DNA from 4 places in the Peribacillus sp. NPDC055009 genome. Region 4 is predicted to be linked to each of the others. Evidence: riboswitches for the same ligand, from Rfam matches in the RefSeq annotation. Region 4 holds a riboswitch; each other region holds the start of a gene.
The links. Region 4 has a riboswitch for S-adenosylmethionine ahead of ACWF5P_RS21335 (bifunctional homocysteine S-methyltransferase/methylenetetrahydrofolate reductase). Riboswitches for the same ligand answer to the same signal wherever they lie in the genome.
Positions count from the first base shown of each region.

Region 1: it holds a riboswitch for S-adenosylmethionine, as region 4 does, so the genes downstream of both, ACWF5P_RS04585 (methionine ABC transporter ATP-binding protein) here and ACWF5P_RS21335 (bifunctional homocysteine S-methyltransferase/methylenetetrahydrofolate reductase) in region 4, are expected to answer to the same signal.
Region 2: it holds a riboswitch for S-adenosylmethionine, as region 4 does, so the genes downstream of both, ACWF5P_RS16055 (Fur-regulated basic protein FbpA) here and ACWF5P_RS21335 (bifunctional homocysteine S-methyltransferase/methylenetetrahydrofolate reductase) in region 4, are expected to answer to the same signal.
Region 3: it holds a riboswitch for S-adenosylmethionine, as region 4 does, so the genes downstream of both, ACWF5P_RS03885 (5-methyltetrahydropteroyltriglutamate--homocysteine S-methyltransferase) here and ACWF5P_RS21335 (bifunctional homocysteine S-methyltransferase/methylenetetrahydrofolate reductase) in region 4, are expected to answer to the same signal.

Region 1 is NZ_JBSGVZ010000002.1:157,809-162,875, forward strand. It holds gene ACWF5P_RS04575 (MetQ/NlpA family ABC transporter substrate-binding protein) at 880-1,716, opposite strand; gene ACWF5P_RS04580 (methionine ABC transporter permease) at 1,732-2,400, opposite strand; gene ACWF5P_RS04585 (methionine ABC transporter ATP-binding protein) at 2,393-3,427, opposite strand; SAM riboswitch class I at 3,581-3,693, opposite strand; gene ACWF5P_RS04590 (O-acetylhomoserine aminocarboxypropyltransferase/cysteine synthase family protein) at 3,809-5,067, opposite strand, start outside.
Region 2 is NZ_JBSGVZ010000010.1:33,573-38,639, forward strand. It holds gene thiM (hydroxyethylthiazole kinase) at 1-736, opposite strand, end outside; gene thiD (bifunctional hydroxymethylpyrimidine kinase/phosphomethylpyrimidine kinase) at 733-1,539, opposite strand; gene thiW (energy coupling factor transporter S component ThiW) at 1,508-2,029, opposite strand; gene tenA (thiaminase II) at 2,045-2,734, opposite strand; TPP riboswitch at 2,824-2,929, opposite strand; SAM riboswitch class I at 3,087-3,191, shown strand; gene ACWF5P_RS16055 (Fur-regulated basic protein FbpA) at 3,367-3,555, shown strand; gene ACWF5P_RS16060 (Spo0E family sporulation regulatory protein-aspartic acid phosphatase) at 3,809-4,003, shown strand; gene ACWF5P_RS16065 (GNAT family N-acetyltransferase) at 4,072-4,578, opposite strand; gene ACWF5P_RS16070 (DUF459 domain-containing protein) at 4,800-5,067, shown strand, end outside.
Region 3 is NZ_JBSGVZ010000002.1:25,933-30,999, reverse strand. It holds gene ACWF5P_RS03895 (aldehyde dehydrogenase family protein) at 1-184, opposite strand, end outside; gene ACWF5P_RS03890 (LysR family transcriptional regulator) at 300-1,178, shown strand; gene ACWF5P_RS03885 (5-methyltetrahydropteroyltriglutamate--homocysteine S-methyltransferase) at 1,232-2,335, opposite strand; SAM riboswitch class I at 2,419-2,520, opposite strand; gene ACWF5P_RS03880 (SUMF1/EgtB/PvdO family nonheme iron enzyme) at 2,938-3,882, shown strand; gene ACWF5P_RS03875 (ABC transporter substrate-binding protein) at 3,897-4,907, shown strand; gene ACWF5P_RS03870 (ABC transporter ATP-binding protein) at 5,008-5,067, shown strand, end outside.
Region 4 is NZ_JBSGVZ010000018.1:4,143-9,209, forward strand. It holds gene metH (methionine synthase) at 1-1,307, opposite strand, end outside; gene ACWF5P_RS21335 (bifunctional homocysteine S-methyltransferase/methylenetetrahydrofolate reductase) at 1,300-3,147, opposite strand; SAM riboswitch class I at 3,253-3,351, opposite strand; gene ACWF5P_RS21340 (MOSC domain-containing protein) at 3,463-4,113, opposite strand; gene ku (non-homologous end joining protein Ku) at 4,619-5,067, opposite strand, start outside.

The DNA of each region.
Region 1 (5,067 bases), on a different contig from region 4:
CCCGTTCTTTCTCAACCTCAATACGGAGGTCTAAGTTTCTACTGTACTCACTGTAGCCAATCCCATGTGAAGACTGCATCGCCTTTTCCATTTCGCTTGTTACATTTAAATCCAGAGTATTGATAGTGAACCATCCTTTCAAATTTGTGTATCATTTTATTACCTGCATTATCTCTATACCCTTTCCTTTCCTGATTAAACATGAAATGAATTAAATTAAGCCGCAGACTAAAACAAACTGGATCATCAATGAGTTTGTACAGTTTTTTAGGTTTTTAGGTTTCAAAATTTGAACGTTACTTTCCACTTCAGGCACTAGCTTTCCGCGGGCGGTCCGGAAGCCTCCTCGGTGCTTTTGCGCCTGCGGGGTCTCCCTTGACTCGCTTTTCCCGCAGGAGTCTCGTACCTTCCGTTCCAATCCACTAAGTCTAAACAATCAGATAGAATCACTTTCACCTAATGTTTTCAAAATGAAGTGCCTCACTTCTCTAAGTCCGAAAAAATTACGAGCGACGCATTATGTAAAAGCTGAACGGACAAACCAGCTCGCTTATTCATTTATGCGTCAGAAGACCGTAACGGATTTGTGATGGGACGATAGTAACACCCGGAAATACTCGTATTAAGAGCCTCTGATTGAACAAGTGATTAAGAAAGCTGGAAAACCTGAAGCTTTTGACGCAGATTCCGCAACCATGGCTATGTGTAATATGAGCGTTTTGGTTGTTATCTCTGTCCATCGGCACTCAACAACAAATAAAGAGGGCTATTATCGGTTCAAATCCAAAATAAAAACAAAAAGGTTTCGGAATGAGACCATTCCGAAACCTTTTTGTTTTTAAACTGCGACCTGAGTTAAATCAGGTCGCCATTCTTGAATTATTTATCCGCCGGTACAACTGCACCTTTGTATTCTTTAAGAATGAAATCTTGAATTTCTTTAGAATGCAATACTTCTACAAGCGCTTTTATTGCTTCTTTATTTTCGTCACCTTTGTTTACGGCAATGACATTCACATATGGAGATTCCGAATCTTCAATCGCAATCGAATCTTCAAGCGGATTCAAACCGGCGTCAATTGCATAGTTGGAGTTGATCAAGACTGCATCGCCTTCGCCACTCTCATAAATTTTAGGAAGCAGGGCCGCTTCATAATCAGCATCGAATTTAAGGTTTTTCTTATTTTCAACGATGTCTTTAGTTGTAGCCGTCGTTTTATCGACGCCTTCTTTCAAAGTGATCAGGCCATTCTTTTCCAAAAGGGATAAAGCGCGCCCATGATCAGCAACAGAGCTGCTCATAATAATTGTTGCGCCTTCCGGAAGTTTATCAATGCTTTTATATTTTTGTGAATATAGAGCAATCGGCTCGATATGGATTCCGCCAGCATTAACGAAGTCATATCCATTTTCTTTAATTTGCCCCTCTAAATATGGAATATGTTGAAAGTAGTTAGCATCCAATTCCTTATCATTCAACGCCTTATTCGGTAAAACATAGTCCTGGAAAGTTTCGATTTCCAATTCGATTCCTTTTTCTTTAAGAAGCGGCTTAGCTTCCTCAAGGATTTCAGCATGAGGAACATTGGATGCCCCTACAACTATTTTCTTCGATTCTTTCTCCGTATCACTGCCGCTTTTATCCTTTTCACTTCCACAAGCAGCCAAAGCGATAGACAACACTAAAATTAATGCAAATCCTAAAAACTTTTTCATCCTATTCATCTCCCTTTATCTTTTGTCCAATTTAGATGTAATCACATCTCCAATAATTTGAATTATGAAGACGATAATTAGAATAACGATGGTCGCCACTAGTGTAACGTCATTTTGATTTCTTTGATAGCCGTCCAAATAGGCTAGATTACCAAGCCCGCCTGCGCCGATGACCCCGGCCATTGCGGTATATCCAACCAATGCAATCGATGTTACCGTAATCCCAGAAATAAGGGCAGGCATTGACTCTGGAAGAAGGACCTTCCAAATGATCGTGCTCGTTTTTGCTCCCATCGATTTAGCAGCTTCAATTACACCTTTATCGATTTCACGAAGGCCGATTTCTACCATACGCGCATAAAATGGTGCCGCACCGATAATAAGTGCCGGCAGTGCAGCGTTCTCTCCGATCATGGAACCGACTAGCGCTTTAGTGAAAGGAATGAGCAGCACGATCAAAATAAGAAATGGAATGGAACGGAAAATATTGACGACAGCACTCATGATCCCGTTGACTGCCCGGTTTTCCCACATATTACCCTTCCCTGTCAGGAACAGGATCAATCCTAATATTATGCCTATAAAAAAGGTTGCCACTACAGAGACGCTTGTCATGTAAAGCGTTTCCCTCGTAGCTTCAATAATGTCTTCCCAATCAACATTCGGCAATAATTCTTCAAGCATGAGTAATCACCTCCACGCCTACCTGCTGTGCTTTAATGAATTCGATTGCGCGGAGCATTTCATCCTCAGTGCCATCAAGATGGATAAACAATGTTCCATATGAACCGCTTCTTGTTTGGGATATCTTACCTTGAACGATATTGACATCCAACTCGAAGTTACGTACAAGCTTGGTGATCAACGGGCTTTCGGCATGATCGCCTACAAAGGTCAATTGAATCACTTTGCCTGCAGGATAGCGTTCGAGCAAATGGTCCATCGTTTCTTTCGTTTCTTCCGGTTCCGTTACCTGTTGCACGAAACGCTTCGTCATTTGTTCTTTAGGGTTCTTGAAAACATCCAGGACAGGTCCCTGTTCAACAACTTGCCCACTTTCCATCACGGCGACGCGATGGCAGATTTTGCGGATCACATGCATTTCATGTGTTATCAAGACGATCGTCAACCCCAAACGCTGATTGATGTCAACAAGCAATTCGAGTATGGAGTCGGTAGTCTGCGGATCCAAGGCAGAAGTCGCTTCATCACACAGCAGCACTTTAGGGTCATTTGCCAGAGCCCTGGCTATTCCCACCCTTTGCTTTTGCCCTCCGCTTAATTGTGATGGATAGGCCTTTTCCCTGCCTTCCAATCCTACTAACTTGATCAATTCGTTCACACGCTTGGTTCGCTCAGGTTTAGAAACTCCTGCAATTTCCAATGGGAAAGATATATTCTCCTGAACGGTCCTCGACCATAATAAATTGAAATGTTGGAAAATCATGCTGATTTCTTGACGGGCCTTGCGGAGCTGAGCCCCTTTAATTTTTGAAATTTCCTTCTCAGCAACTACAACAGATCCCTCTGTTGGTGTTTCCAATCCATTGAGCATTCTGATCAAAGTACTTTTCCCCGCTCCACTGTAACCGATGATACCGAAAATCTCGCCTTTATTTATTTCAACATTCACATTATTTACAGCCTTGATTGTCTCACTGTTTCCTTTTCCTGTTCGGAACAGCTTACTGACTTTCGTCAATGTAATCATTAACCCTCACCTCTTTTATCCAATAAAACCTATGAACTTAGTTGATTTCTCTACATTATTAGTCTGTTTCTCATATCATGTAAAAGTTTACCCAATTAAAACAGAAAAAACCTTTCTGCATGAGCAGAAAGGCAGGTGAAGAAACAGGCCTTCCTCTCATCTTCCAAAGTGATTAAACTTTGTGTGAATTGGCACCTTTCCAAGGAAATCTCCTTGTCGGTTGCCGGGTTTCATCGGGCACATCCCTCCACCTCTCTTGATAAGAGCTAATATATAGAATATTTGTACATCATTAAGTTCTTTAGTATGGAGAAATTTTATCATAGATAAAAAAGGAGTGCAATGTATAATATTTCTAGTACAAGCATACAGAAACTTTACTTAAACCGTTTTGGATGTCAAGGAGACTATATTCGTCGCTTTTTCAATTGCCTGCTCCAAATCTTCTATTAAATCCTCTACATTTTCAATCCCAATCGATAAACGGACTTGGTCGGCACTCACACCCGCTTTCGCAAGACCTGCCTCATTCAATTGTTGATGGGTCGTACTGGCTGGGTGGATGATCAAGCTCTTCGCATCCCCAACATTCGCTACATGGGACCATAATTCCACCGAATTGATAAGTTTTGCCCCAGCTTCTCGATTACCTTGTATCCCAAAAGTCACAACAGATCCAGCTCCCTTTGGCAAATATTTTTCCGCAAGGGCTTTATCGGGATGATCCTCATCACCAGGATGTGAAACCCAAGTCACCGCAGGATGGTTTTTTAAATATTTAATGACAGACTTGGTGTTTGATAGATGCTCTTTCATCCTTACATGCAGCGTTTCAAGTCCCAGCGTAAACTGGAATGCACTTTGGGCACTTAGCGCAGGTCCTAAATCACGGAGTAACTGGACTCGGGCTTTCGTTATGAATGCGGCAGGTCCAACTGCCTCGGCGTATACCAGATTGTCGTAACTTGGGTCAGGCTCTGTGAAGCCAGGGTAATTTGGCGAGTTCCAATCGAATTTCCCTCCATCCACGATGACACCGCCAAGCGTAGTTCCATTTCCCAGAAGCCATTTTGTAGCGGAATGGATGACAATATCCGCTCCAAAATCAATTGGTCTGCATAGATACGGTGTCGCAAAGGTATTATCAATGATTAAAGGTATTCCGGCATCATGGGCGATTTTCGCTACCGCTTCAATATCAAGCACCCTCAAACTTGGATTTCCGATGGTTTCAGCAAAAATGGCTTTAGTTCTTGGCGTAATCGCCCTTTTGAAATTTTCAGGGTCATCAGGAGAAACGAACTTCACTTTAATCCCGTATTTAGGAAGAGTATTTTCAAAAAGGTTATACGTACCGCCATATAATGTAGATGCTGAAACAATCTCATCCCCTGCAGCGGCAATATTCAGGATTGAAAGTGAGATGGCAGCCATTCCGCTTGCTGTTGCCAATCCGCCGATTCCGCCTTCCAATAAGGCCATTCTTTCCTCAAAAACGCTGATCGTGGGATTATGGAGTCGTGAATATATATAGCCATTCTCCTTTAGGCCAAATAAATTCGCTGCATGGTCGGTGTCCTTGAACAAGTATGCATTGCTTTGGTAGATAGGAACTGCACGTGCACCTGTTTCATCAGCTT
Region 2 (5,067 bases), on a different contig from region 4:
GCACACGAAACGTTCCTGTTCCTTCATCCTCTTGAAGGTTTTTGGCAGCTAGTTCCCCTGAAATGCTCATGGTTGAGATACCGGCAATCGCCGCAGAATAGAAATCATCGGTGACTCCGGAAAAAGTGCCGATAAGAGCAGTGGACATACAACCGGTACCTGTAACATTAGTTAATAGCAGGTTCCCGTTATCGATGATGGACGTACGTTTTCCATCGCTGACCGCATCCTTCGCTCCGCTGACCACGACGATGCAATTCAATTTATTTGCGGCTCGAGCAGCCAGGTCTGCATTGCTGACCGCAAGCTCCTCCGAATCCACCCCGCGAGTAACGGTATCCCCACCCATCAATGAAAGGATCTCACTTGCATTGCCGCGAATGATTTGGAAAGTAACCTTACTTAGGAGCTCTTTCACTTGCTCTGATCGATAGGCGGTGGCACCAACTCCCACCGGGTCCAAAATGACCGGGATATCCAGGTCATTTGCCGTCTTACCGGCAATCTCCATTGCTTCCAAGGCTTTATCATCGATCGTACCGAAATTCAGGACCAATGCATCCGCTAATTTAACCATATCCGCCACTTCTCTTGGGCTCGATGTCATCACTGGTGAACCACCGATGGCAAGGGTGGCATTTGCACAGTCGTTGACCGTAACAAAGTTGGTGATTTGGTGGACGAGTGGTTTTCTTTCTTTTACCTTCACGAATAAATCGGCTGCGGAAACCTTCATATTAAGTCACTCCGTTCTTTTTTTGAATATGAATGAAAATGATGGACAGGACCATGACCTTTACCGATTGAAAAACTATTGCGTATCGCTTCAGAAATATAAGTCTTGGCCTGTTCGATCGACTCTTGCAAGGGCAGTCCATTTGCCAGGTTTGATGTAATGGCGGATGATAAGGTACAGCCCGTACCATGAGTGTTTTTTGTATGTATGCGCTCTCCCTTGATCCAGTGGAAGTCAGTCCCATCATAATAAAGATCATTTGGATTTCCCGCTGCATGGCCCCCTTTAAGTAAAACGGCTTTGGGACCCATTTCTTGTATTGAAATGCATGCCTTGTAGAAATCTTGTTTCGTTCGAATCGACAAGCCAGTAAGCACTTCCGCTTCCGGTACATTTGGTGTTACAAGTGTTGCAAACGGAAGTAAGTCCATTTTTAAGGCGGAGACAGCCTTTTCGTCGAGCAAATGGTGGCCGCTTTTGGAAATCATGACAGGGTCAAGGATAACGATGGCAGGCATGAAGGTTTTAAGGGACGCAGCGACTGTTTCCACGATTTCTTTTGATCCAAGCATGCCTATTTTTACTGCATCGACAGGAATATCTTCAAATATAGCTGCAATTTGGTCCGATATGATAGCTGTTTCAATTGGCTGTACTGAACGGACTTCCATTGTATTTTGTGCGGTTACGGCTGTTATGGCAGACATTCCAAAAACCCCATGTGCAGAAAATGTTTTTAAATCCGCTTGTATTCCAGCACCGCCTCCTGAATCAGAGCCGGCGATGGTTAATGCTGTTTTCATAAAAAAACCCCTTCATATAATTATTTTTTAGAAGTATTTTAAGTAATATGAAAGCTAGAATCGCACCTGCGAATGAACTGAGCATAAAAGCCGGTAAAAAACCAAAAAGAGCAGCTTTTTCTCCTAATAGGAGGATGGCAAGTGGATAACAGGCCATGGAACCGAGAATGCCGGTCCCGATCACTTCACCTAAACAAGCGAATTTTAAGCTTTGTGTTTTTCGATAAAGGATGGCAGCCAAAAGTGCACCGAACATGCTCCCGGGAAAGGCGAATATTGAACCGGTACCAGACATGTTTCTAATGATGGAAACTAGGAAAGCTTGTGTCACAGCATAAGCAGGCCCCAATAGAACGGCCGTGAGGACATTTGACAGATGCTGAATAGGAAAGACCTTTGCAAATCCTGCAGGGATGAAAATAAATGAACTGGTCAGTGTCGTTATAGCCGTTATCATGGCAGTCAACGTCAGTTTCTTGATAGGATTCATCATCATGTCTGCGACCTACAGCGGCCAATCCTGCTCATTTTGAACCATATCCCAGAATAAGTATTCATATCGGGAAGTAACCAAAAAGTGCTTTTCTAATCGAAGAAGTTCCTTTTCTGGCATGCCTTCCGTCAATTCTTCCAACAATGCGATCAGCCACTTGTGTGCTTCCCCGAATTCAGGTGATGAATAGGACCTTATCCAATCTGCGTAGCGATTGTTTTCCAATGCTGCTCCATTTTGTTCTTTTAATAGCAAACCGATTTCATAGTAATCCCAAGCGCATGGCAGGAGACAGGCGATCAAGTCTGCCAATGTCCCATGCTGAGCTGCATTTAGCATGTAACCTGTATAGGCTAGAGTGGTGGGAGTAGGTTCTGTTTCTTCCAATTCCTTGGAACTGATCCCGAATTCGGAAGCATACTGCCGATGGATATCCATTTCCACTTGAAGGGTTTCATTTAAAATACTCGCAAACTTTGCCATGGTTTCGATGTTATGGGCTTTGATGACACCTAAAGCAAAGAGCTTGGAATAATCCATGAGATAGATATAGTCCTGCTTCATGTAATAGGCAAATTTCTTTTCAGGAAGCGTACCATTTCCAATTGCCTGGACAAAGGGATGTGAATGATTCCTTTTCCAAATCTCTTTTGCCCGTGCATGAAGTCTATCACTGAATGTTTCTGTTTTAATATTCTCCATTGTTCATCCTCCTTTAGAATGTTTCCCCTAGATAATGAAAAACCCCGTTCCTGAATACGGAACGGGGTAGATGGATATAGTCTGTAAATGGACGATATCATCCACTTCCCTCCGCCGGTATGAGCCGGTTCAGGTTCAAAGGGTCCGGAAACTATTTCCATCTCAGTCTTAAAAAAGACTCCCCTAGTGGTGTGAATTGTATGTAATTACTGACATCATATCAGAAAGACAAGAAAATGCAACCCGTATTTGAAGAGGGAGCATGTAATGTCCAGGAAAAAAGGGAGAACCAGGTAATTGACTTTTGATAATTATTAGGGTAGAATCATTTCTACATCATTTATATATCGAATTCTTATCCAGAGAGGTGGAGGGACTTGGCCCAAAGAAACCTCGGCAGCGGACCCATTTTGGGAACTGTGCTAAATCCAACAAGCATATGCTTGGAAGATAAGAAGAGCCGTACGGACACAGTCAGCCTCTTCTTGAATTAGAAGGGGCTTTTATTTTTGGGAAATAACGTTTAGTGACATAATAGAAAAGGTATATATAATTTGGTGAAAATCAAACAAGTTGATAAAGTTAGCTAACTAGAAGCAGGCTCTAGGATGACTAGGAAAGGAGCCATTTACATGGCAGAATTATTTAAGAGGATTGAACAGAGGAAGGCAAAACTCATTGAAGAGCTATTGGCCAATGGAGTATACAAAACCTCTGATGAAAGGCACCTTTATGATGCCCCATTAAAAGTGCTTGAAGATGAATATAAGATTGTTATAAATAGACCTAATAACGAGTCACCTTCTGAATGGATGACATAGTAAGCGAAGGACTATATTTTGGGCTCTTGGATAAGGGATATGATGTAAGCATTCACAGTATACACTAGTGGATGCTTTTTTGCGTTTAATAGAAAATGACATAAAATATACATAATTAAAGAATAAAGTAGGTGTTTTGTCACATTTGTCCTATAAAATAACACATTTTATTTCTGAAAAATAGTTGATTTTAACTAGTAGTTTAATTATGATGAAAGTGTAAAAAAATTGAATAAATGGGAGGTGGCATATAATGCCTTACCGTAAAGTAACTATAGAAAGGGTAGAAGAAAAGAGACAGGAAATGATCAAATTGGCAGCAAGTTACGGCTTAACAAGTCTGCTTACTGTTCAGGCCAGTCAAGAATTGGATACGCTATTAAATGCGTTAGCAAGTAAAAGAGAGTCAGAATATTTTTCCCTCCAAAACGCATATCGGTATTTTTAAATTAGCATATTCGACCTGTATTAATTTGAAAAAGCTACTGCTCAAGGCAATAGCTCTAAAAAATTATATTAAATATCGACACGTTTACCAAGAATGATCAAATCCCGCTCAATGCCATCCAGCTCGGCAACTTGAGGTAAATGTGCCCATTCTTCAAACCCGAATTTGGAAAAAAGCTTAAGGCTAGGTATATTGTGGGCGAAAATGAAACCCAATATAGTCTTAATACCTAATTTTGGACTCAATTCAATTGCCTTTTGAATCGAAATTTGTCCGATTCCTTTTCCCCGGAAATAATCATCAATATAAATGCTGATTTCGGCAGTGGAATTATATGCCGGTCGGCCATAGAAGGATTGAAAGCTCATCCATCCAGCAGTTTTCCCTTCTATAGTAATGATATATAGCGGTCTACTTTCTGAATGATGTTCCTCAAACCATTTAACCCTCGATTGGACGGATACAGGCTCCGTATCTGCCGTGACCATTCTTGAAGCAATTGTCGAATTATATATTTCAACAATTCTAGGTAAATCAGATAGTTCTGCCTCTCTAAACTCTATGTGCTCTTCCATGATGTAATCTCCTAACTATCATTTATTCAATCTCCAGAATGAAGGGTAATCCCGTTTTTTTGTTTAAGGGACGGTGAATTGACATCCAATCCATTGAAAGTTTTTTATTATCATACACTTTTTACTCTTTATCTGACAATTCCTTTTTTATGTTAAGTCTGCAGATTTTTTGGGTATGAAAAGGATTAAATACTTCTAGTAAAAAGGCAGAGGAGAACCAAATGAAAAAATTGTCAGTTTTTTTGATTATAGTACTGGTTATATGTTTTGTTGCATATGAATTTCAGGCCTCGGAGTCGGAAGATGTGCAAAGGGTGATGGCTTTTGGAGATTCGTTAACCTATGGAAAAGGGGATAAGGATGGAGAAGGATATATAGAAGGCCTGGAGGATGAATTGAATAACCCGGAATCGGAACAAAAAGTGAGTTTTTGGAATTACGGTATAAAAGGCCAGGAAACGGATGGGGTGATGAAACAGCTTGATGATT
Region 3 (5,067 bases), on a different contig from region 4:
CCCAACCTTTTTGAGCATTTTTTGCTATTTCAAATGATTCTTCGAGCTGTTTTGATGTAGCCAAGCTCACATTTGAAATCACGGCATTATTGTATGGGTTTAAAATATTATATCTGCGTTGACTTGAGCCTTCCATCCATTCCCCATTGATGAAGCTTTTGTTTAGATCCTTGAATTTCTCCATTTTGAACACCCCTTTATATTGTAAACAAATATATTTTACTGCTGTTTGTATCATATTTAAAATATCTATATAATTAAGTTTATATACGCTTTACATATATATTAGAGGTGCCAAAATGGATATTAGACAATTACGATATTTTCTTATTCTTGCAGAAGAAGGCCAGGTTTCCCGTGCAGCAAAAAAATTGAATATGTCACAGCCGCCATTAAGCCAGCAGCTCCGCCTTATGGAAGAAGAATTAGGGACTACTTTACTTGAGCGAAAAAGGAATGGTAAAAGTATGGAATTGACCGAAGCTGGGAGGGTACTTTACGAGAAGGCTAAGAATATGCTGCAATATTTCGAGGACTCCTTGCTCGAAGTGAAGGAAACGGGTGAGGGAATTAAAGGTACCCTTTCAGTAGGTTCCGTACTTGCCTATATGTCTTATTTACCTGATAAAATTAATGATTTTAAGAAAAAATATCCTTCCGTTTCCTTTAAAATATTCGCAGGAGATCCATATGAAATAAGTAATTATTTGGAGAATCAGGATATTGAACTTGCTATTGTTCATTTACCTGTCGAGATGAAGGGTCTTTCCATTTTGAACATAGGACAAGTGCCGAATGTTTTTGTTGTACCTGAGGTTTGGGACAGTTTCACTTCAAAGAGTAGGGTTCATTTAAAGGATATTGAAAATATCCCATTGCTTTTAGTGCATAGGGAAAAAGGACAAGGGATTTACGAAGAAATTATCGAGGAATTTAAAAAGCGGGAAATACAGCCAAATATTTTATGCGAATGCCATGATGTAAATGTTCTGCTCTCTCTGGTTTCAGCTGGAGTTGGGGCGAGTATTGTTCCGAAATCAGCTGTTTCACCTCATATTATAAAAGGAGTGAAAGTGTTGGATATTATCGATTCTTCAATTCAATCGAATATAGCTTTGGTTTTTAGACAAGATCGTTATCTTTCCAAAACGGCAAAACATTTTATTGAGCTGTTTTGAAGAAAAGCTAGGCCTGCCTAATGCCTAGCTTTTACGTTACATTTAAAGATGAATCATTCCCACACTTCTTTTGCTACATCAACGACGAATTTCAGCTTTTCCCATTGCTGTTCTTCGGTCAGCTTGTTGCCGTGATGGGTGGAGGCGAAGCCGCATTGAGGGCTTAAGCATAATTGTTCGAGAGCAACGAAGTTTGAAGCTTCCTTGATGCGTGCCTTAACTGCTTCCTTGTCTTCGATTTCTCCATTTTTTGAAGTGACGACACCCAGTACGACCTGTGCACCGCCATTTGGAATGTATTCCAATGGTTTGAAATCCCCTGAGCGTTGATCATCATATTCCAAGAAGAATCCATCCACTTTTTCCTTTGCCAATAAAGTTGGGGCGATACGGGCATAGCTTCCTTCAAACGCCCAAGTCGACTGATAGTTTCCGCGACATAGGTGGGTAGTGACGACAAGGTCTTCTGGTTTGCCTTCCAATGCTCCATTAATGACACGAAGTGCAAGATCAATTAACTGTTCCCTCGTATATTTTCCATCTTTGAACTGGAAATCTGGAGCTGAAAGTCTGGCAATATATACATCATCCAATTGAAGATAACGCACACCTGCTTCATAAAAGGCTTTCAAAGCATGCTGATACGCCTTGATGATATCATTTGCATAATCTTCAATATCAGGGTAGATGTCTTCATTATGAATACCTGCAGCAAATAACTGATTCGGACTGGGAATGGTTTGCTTAGCAACGGCACGACCGTTCACGATTTTGTTCAATTCAATGAAATCACTAATGAAGGGATGTTCAGGATTGAATGAAACCTTCCCGGTATTGCGAACGTTATATCTCTCTGTTTCCACACCATCGAATGTGAGACCTTTTTCAGTCACATATCCCTCGATGCCATTTAAATGTTCGAGGAAGTCAAAGTGCCACCATGTTCGTCTGAACTCGCCGTCCGTAACAGCCTCCAATCCAACTTCAATTTGTTTATCGACAATCCGTTTGATTTCTTCGGTTTCAATTTCACGAAGGCGCTCTGCTGAAAGGGTACCCTCCCTAAATTGCTTTCTGGCAATATGTAAACGTTCCGGTCTTAATAAACTTCCGACGTGATCGGCCCTGAATGGTGCTTTCGTTAATGTGATTGACATGTTGCATTCCTTCTTTCCTTTTAAAAATAAAAAACCTCTTCTTAAAAAATAAGAAGAGGTGTTGGCAACAAAGCTATATACTCTTCTTATCTTCAAGTTTTTACACTTCTGGAATTAGCACAGTACATGATCAGTCTGTTGCTGAGGCATCAAAGGGCCAGTCCCTCCACCTCTCTGGATAAGAGTTGTCTATTAAATTAATTATGACTATACAGGTAGTTTTTACAAAGGTCAAGCGCTGGAGGTTGAATATTTAGAATATACCGTTTATTACTCGGTTCCTGGCATGATCATTTTCTGTATTCGGCTTTTTATACCACTTTTTAGATAAGGTTTAGACGTGGTTTTTTAAAACAACGATTAGTAGGGAAGACTGAAAAAAATAAATAAAATAATTAAACCTACTTGATTAATGAGTATTTATGTTTTATTGTTAAATTGCATAAAGAAAAGAGAATAAAATTGGATTATCCAATTGGTCAACCAAAGGATACTGAATTGTTGTTCATTACAACATTTCTGTGTCCTTTTTTGTTCGAAAAAAATTGTGATAATACAGGCATAAGCAGTGCCTAGGAGAAGATTCATTGGAGAGTGGAAACATGAAAACAACAAATATGAAATCATGCTGTACTGTATTGAAAAGACGGAATTTTCTTTCAATTGAAACTGACCTTGATTCGATCCCGACAAACAAAAACGATTTCTATAATATGTCTTTGATACAAGCAGGTGAATTTTTACTAGGATCAAGTGATGAAGATAGTTCAAGAGAAGATGGTGAATATCCACCACGAACAGTAAAGATTGAGTCCTTTTACATGGACCGATACGCCGTAACAAATGAACAATTCTATTGTTTTATAAAGGATACCGGTTATGTAACAGATGCGGAGAAATATGGATGGTCTTTTGTTTTTAACTTGTTTGTCAACAAACGAATGGAACGGGATATGGTGGGGGCAGCCGAAAAAACACCTTGGTGGATAGCTGTTCGAAATGCTTGCTGGAAGCATCCGGAAGGGACGGATTCCTCAATCGTGAATCGCTTTCACCATCCGGTCGTCCATGTGTCATGGAATGATGCCAAAGCGTTTTGTAGATGGGCTGGAAAAAGACTTCCGACAGAAGCGGAATGGGAATATGCTGCTGCCAGTGGAGTGGTAAATCGTAAATATCCTTGGGGGGATGAGTTGCACCAAGGGGGAAAGCATCACTGTAATATTTGGCAAGGCAATTTTCCAAACGAAAATTTGGGAGAAGACGGATTTTTAGGAACGGCTCCTGTTGATACCTTTGAACCGAATGATTTTGGCCTTTATAACATGTCGGGGAATGTGTGGGAATGGTGCGAGGATACATTTTCAATTCAACATGGAAGTGAAGTCCTCGATCCCGATCCTTTTGCAAAACTGATAAAAGGCGGATCCTATCTATGCCATCGATCATATTGTAATCGTTATAGGATTTCAGCCCGTACTTATAATATGATTGACAGCTCTACAGGGCATATGGGTTTTAGATGTGTTGCCAACTTAAAAAAATAAGTGCCATAGGGGATATGAACATGAAAAATTTGAGGTCTTTATTGGTTGTTATTTCGATGTTAAACATTTTATTTATCGCTGGATGTTCCTCATCTCCTTCAGAAGATGCTGGTGCACCTAACAGTGACGTTATAAGGATGGCTATTGATACTGCAGCAGGTGGTTCACTTCAATTCAGGGCGGCAGAGATACAGGGATACTTCTCAAATTACGGCGTAGAAGCAAAGCTTACCAATTTTGCCATGGGAATTGACACGGTTAATGCTGTATTAACAGAACAAGCTGATACTGGAATAGCTGCAGATTACGCCTTGTTAAACTCGTTAGGTAAAGGGGATATGGTGATTTTAGGAACACTTACAAGAGGGAAAGAGGATTCCTCCAAGGAAACCCAGCTACTTGTTAAAGGGGATATTGAATCGGCAAGTGATTTAAAAGGGAAAAAGTTAGGAGTTTCAAAAGGAACTGTCTATGAATATGTGTGGGCTAAATACTTAGAAGCTAATAAAATCAATGAAAAAGATATCACATATGTTCCATACAGTACGCCTGACGAAGCGATTATTGGAATGAAAAAAGGCGATATTGATGCTGTTTGGGTTAGTGGTGCACTTACAGATACATTTAAGGAAATTGATGAAGTAAATCAACTTGATAATTTGGTTGGTGCAGGAGTGACGATTGATAGCTACCTTCTTGCAAAAAGATCATTTGTTGAAAAAAATCCAAAATCTCTTGAACATGCATTGAAAGCCTTATCTGAAGGAGTTGACTATGTGGATGGCCATAAAGGGGAAACTGCAAAACTGGCATTCGAACAGCTGAAAATACCAGAAGAAGATGCACTTAAGGATCTAGAAAGAACAAATTATGTTTTAGGATTTACAAAGGAAGATGCCGTTCACCTCGAGGATATGAGAGTATGGCTTGAAGAAAAAGGAATATTACAAGATTCGTATGAATTGAAAGAAAAATTAGCTCTTGAGCCATTAAAAAAAGCATTGCCTGAATCCGTCACTTACTAGAAAAATGCAGCCATATCTGTCGTTGATATTCTCGTTTATGACATGGTTCAGGATGTGCTGCATCAAAGTTTTTTCTGTCAATTAAAAGGAGTGAAGTGATATGAGTACAGTAATTGACGAAGTAATGAAGTCACCTATTGCGATTTCAATTTCCGATTTA
Region 4 (5,067 bases):
AGGTTTATGGAATTAATGATCGATTTTCCTTGTGAATGTTTTAATGCTTGTTCAAGTACAACTTCATCCGTAGTATCGATGACCAATGGGACCTTCACTTTTTTGACGACCTCTTCCACAAATTCCTTCATATCGCCAAGCTCATCCCCATCAGGATCAGCAAGACAAATATCAATGACATGGGCGCCTTTTTTCACCTGGTTACGTGCAATTTCGGCTGCTGGCTCGTAATGCTTGCCGCGTATCAGCTCCTTGAACTTTCGGGAACCGATAACATTCGTCCTTTCACCTACGAATAAAGGACGCATTGAATCATCATAAATGAGCGGCTCTATGCCTGATACGGCATGACCATGGGCAGTTTCCGTAATAGTACGGGGCTTCATGCCTTCGAGGACCCTGGAAAGTTCTTTAATATGCTCTGGTGTCGTACCACAACATCCGCCAATGATATTGACCCATCCCTTTTCGGCAAATTGCTTCATTTTCTCTGCCAGGGAAGTAGGTGACTCATGATAGTGGCCCTCTTCATCAGGGAGCCCGGCATTCGGATAACAGCTGATGGCGCTGTTTGATATATCTGCAAGTGTCCTGATATGGTCTATCATGAATTCCGGCCCTGTTGCACAATTAAGGCCGACAGCTACGGGCTTCATATGTTCAACCGATAAATAAAAAGCTTCTATGGACTGGCCAGCAAGTGTAGTGCCCATCGGTTCGATTGTTCCTGATATGATGACAGGCACATCTTTTCCTGTTTTTGCGAATGCTGCTTTGATTCCAGAAAAGGCAGCCTTGACATTAAGCATATCCTGACAGGTTTCCACCAACAGCAAGTCTACACCGCCATCCAAGAGACCCAGTGCCTGTTCTTCATAAGAATCGGTTAAAATATCAAAAGTCGTTCCGCCCGTTACGGAAAGCGTTTTTGTAGTGGGGCCCATCGAGCCAGCTACATACCTTGGCCATTCTTCATTGGAATACTTTTCACAAGCTTTAACGGCAAGCTCAGCTGAAATTTTATTTAGCTTGTAGGCGATCGTGCTTATTTGGTATTCCTCAAGAACGATGCTGGTCGCTCCAAAGGTATTTGTTTCAATGATATCTGCGCCCGCCGCTAAATATTTTTCATGAATGGATTGGATGATTTCCGGCTGCGTCAGTGATAAATATTCATTGCAGCCCTCGAATTGTTCCCCTCCAAAATCATCTGCTGTCAAATCCTCCGCTTGAAGCATGGTTCCCATCGCCCCATCAAGTAGGAGAATCTTGGAATTTAACTGATCTTGAATCGCTTTTTTATTCATGTACTGCCACCTCTGATGTCTGTTTACTATCGACTTTTCTAATATATTTCGTAAGTTCCGCCGTCATTTCATAGCGAAGGAACGGAGTGATTAAATATATGCCCTTGAATTTTTCCCTTGCCGCGTCCACCAGTTCCCGCGCGATATTAACCCCTTCAATCCTTGACTTTACAGGGTCATCCCCCGCTAAAGCCATTGCCCTTCTTACGTTATCAGGCAATTTGATGCCTGGGATCTCATTATGGATGAATTCTGCGTTCCGGGTGCTTGTCAAAGGCATGATACCGATGAAAATCGGGGTTTCTAAATGTTTTGTAGCTACATGTACTTCTTCGATTTGCTCCACCGAATAAATTGGCTGTGTCAAAAAGGATTGAGCACCACAGGAAATCTTCTTTTCCATTCTCAGTACTGCTTTATCCAGATATTTCACATTCGGATTAAACGCTGCCGCAATTTTAAAATTTGCCCGTTGCCCCAGACTTTGACCGGAATAGGAAAGACCTTCATTAAATTGTTTGACCATGCTTATAAGGTCGAAGGAAGATAAATCATAAACCGAAGTGGCACCCGGGAAGTCCCCTATTTTTGAAGGATCTCCGGTGATGATCAATAATTCATTCAGCCCCACCGTCTGCAGACCCATTAAATGTGATTGCAGGCCAATCAAATTTCGATCACGGCATGTTATATGCACCATCGGATTAATATTCAATTGGTTCTTCAGTAGGTTAGCCAGTGCATCATTCGATATCCTTGGTGAGGCAAGTGAATTATCCGCTAGTGTAATGGAATCGACCCCTGCTTTTTTCAAAACCTCTGCACCGGTCATGAAGCTCTCTATTCCCAGCTTTTTAGGTGGATCAAGTTCAACCAGGATTGTCCTTTCCGTCTTGGCCTTTTCGTACAGTGGAAGTTCCAATTCTCTTTCGTTCACTTCAATTATTTCTATTTCACGGGATTTCGTAACTTTCTCTTTTACGGGAGCAAAACTTCCGATCGCATTCTTTACAGCTTGAATATGCAGTGGCGTCGTTCCACAGCACCCGCCTATGATAGCGGCACCTTGCTCACGAAGTTCCAGGGCACTTGAACCGAAATATTCCGGCACGGCTTTATAGACGAGCCTTCCATCCACATAATCAGGAAGGCTGGCATTAGGGTATATGGCAATCGATGCTTGCTTTGGCAAACTCACTTCTTCCAAGGCCCGGATCATATGATGTGGACCAAGACGGCAATTCACCCCAACAACATCGGCACCCAATTGCTCGAGTTTTTGAAAGGCTTCATTTAAATGGATTCCATTTTGGAGATTACCCAGTTCATGCATCGAAACATTTGCGATGATCGGCAGTCCAGTTTCATTTTTTACGATTTGCAGAACGGTTTCCAGCTCTTCCAGGTCATAAAATGTTTCCAACAGAATCCCATCAGGGTTTTCCATCAACAGACTGTATAACTGTTCACGAAACCCCCGTTTAATCTCTTCCATGTTTAAATCCGATTTCCTGATACTCCGTTGTGCCCCTATGGTACCGAAGACATAAGCCTGTCCTTTTGCCGCTTTTTTAGCAAGAATGACTCCCTGGCGATTGATTCTGCTTACTTCATCTTCAAGTCCATACCGTTTCAATTTGTTGAAATTGGCTCCGTATGTATTCGATTGAAGGATATCTGCACCAGCTTCCAGATAGGCACGATGGATAGACTCTATTTGATCCGGATTCGTGCAGTTTAATTCCTCATAACATTGATCGATGCCATTTGAGTACAATAAGGTCCCCATTGCCCCTTCCCCAACTAGCATTCTTTCTTTCACTTCTTTACGAAAATTCATCATTACACCCTCTCTCAAAAACAGTCCTGTTTTTGTCGTATTTTATGAGTATGAGAGAAAAGGAAAAAAAAACCTTCTCAAAGAAGAAGGTTTTTTGAAACATTCTCCTCATCTATCAAGCTCTGCTTGCTGGATTTAGCACCTTTGCCTAAGCTGGTTGCTGAGGTTTCTTCGGGCCAGTCCCTCCACCTCTCTCGATAAGATCCATTTATATAATTTTCACAAGATTTCAAAATTAGATTATATTTAATTTACATTAATAATCTGTCAATTTCAATACCTGATCGACATTTTTTTCACTTTTGCAAAAATGATTCAATCTTTTGCAGCCTGAACCCTCTTCAAGATTCTTTGTTTCCAGTCTTCCGCTAATGGGTCCAGAGTAAGTAAAGCCTTGGCGCCTTCCAGCCCATCTCGTTTATGAAGGATTACCTCTGCTGCATAATGAACTGAAATTTTTTCTTGCAAACGATCTATTAGTACGATCTCGTTTTGTTTATTTATCGTTCCTTCTTGAAGTACTCTTGCAAAATAACCAGTGAAACTCGTTTTCAGCACTAGTTCCAAAAACTTAGGTTCTTGATTGAAGTGGGAAATGGTCGAACAAGGTATCCTCCCCTGGTTAATTTGAACAATCACTTCGCCTATTTGATAAATATCGCCGATATACGTGGTTTCTTCTCTCATCCCCGCTACGGTTAAATTTTCACCGAATGCTGGGATATCCAGCTTTTTAGAGAATCTTTCATTCCATAATGAATAATGCTCAAAGGGGTAAAAGCACAAAGCCCGATCAGGACCTCCATGGAACTTTTCATTACCTACCCCATCACCAATTATGCCTGATTTAGTCACTGTCACATTATCCTGTGCTTGTTTATCCATGGCTGAAAAGATATCGACATTCGAAAAACTTTCATGTTTCGGCTTTCCGGCCTGAAGTGATTTGATTTTTCCATTTTCCATTTTGCATCTTCCATTCATATTTAATTTATATCATCCTATATGTATAAATTATACTAAAAATCCATTATATTCAGTAGTTTTTAAAAATATATGAAGTGAAAAAGCCACATGAGCCGTTAAATGGGCGAAATATCATTGATTTCCAGAAAAATTCATAGGTTAGTTTCAGTAATTTTGTTGCTATTTCAGAATTAAATATGGTAGAATATGAACACAATATATAGTCGAAAACTACAACTGTTCGCCTATATGTTGATTTTCACGATTGAATTCCTCATTGTCGCTCTTTAGGGAGCGAATTTTTTTGCCTTCATTATCATCCATCATTTTCTTTTAGTTCCATTCTAATCCTTAAATCGTGATTCACTTACCTATTTTCACTTTCATTCCCTATTCAAATACCTCCCTGTAAAGTCACTTTCATTCCCTTATAAGAGGCCTGATTCCTTGCTAAAACAAGCAGAAAAGCCGAGCGACACCATATGTCTTCCGCTCAGCTTCCTGTTTAAGCTTGTTTCTTTTTTTTTGGTGCCGCTTTCTTTCGGGTCGTCTTTTTCTTTTCCGGTTCATCATGTTTCGTACGGTCAATGGATGCCTGTAATGCCTCCATTAAATCGGTTACATTGTTGGAAACTGGTTCTTTTGTTTTGGCTGTAATCGTCGTCTGTCCCGTTTTCTTTGATTCAATCAATTCAAGTAACGCGGTTCGATAGTCATCGGTGTATTTTGTCGGATCGAAAGTGGTCGTTAATTGATCTATTAATAATACGGCAGTATCGATTTCTTTTTTTGCAATGGTATCATTGGCGGGGATATTCGGAACATCCGCTGTGGAACGGACTTCATCCGGATAATGAATCGTTTCCATCACCAAGGTATTATCAACGACTCGGATTACCGCCATTTGTTCTTTAGAGCGAATGATGATTTTTGCTAATCCTACCTTATTCGATT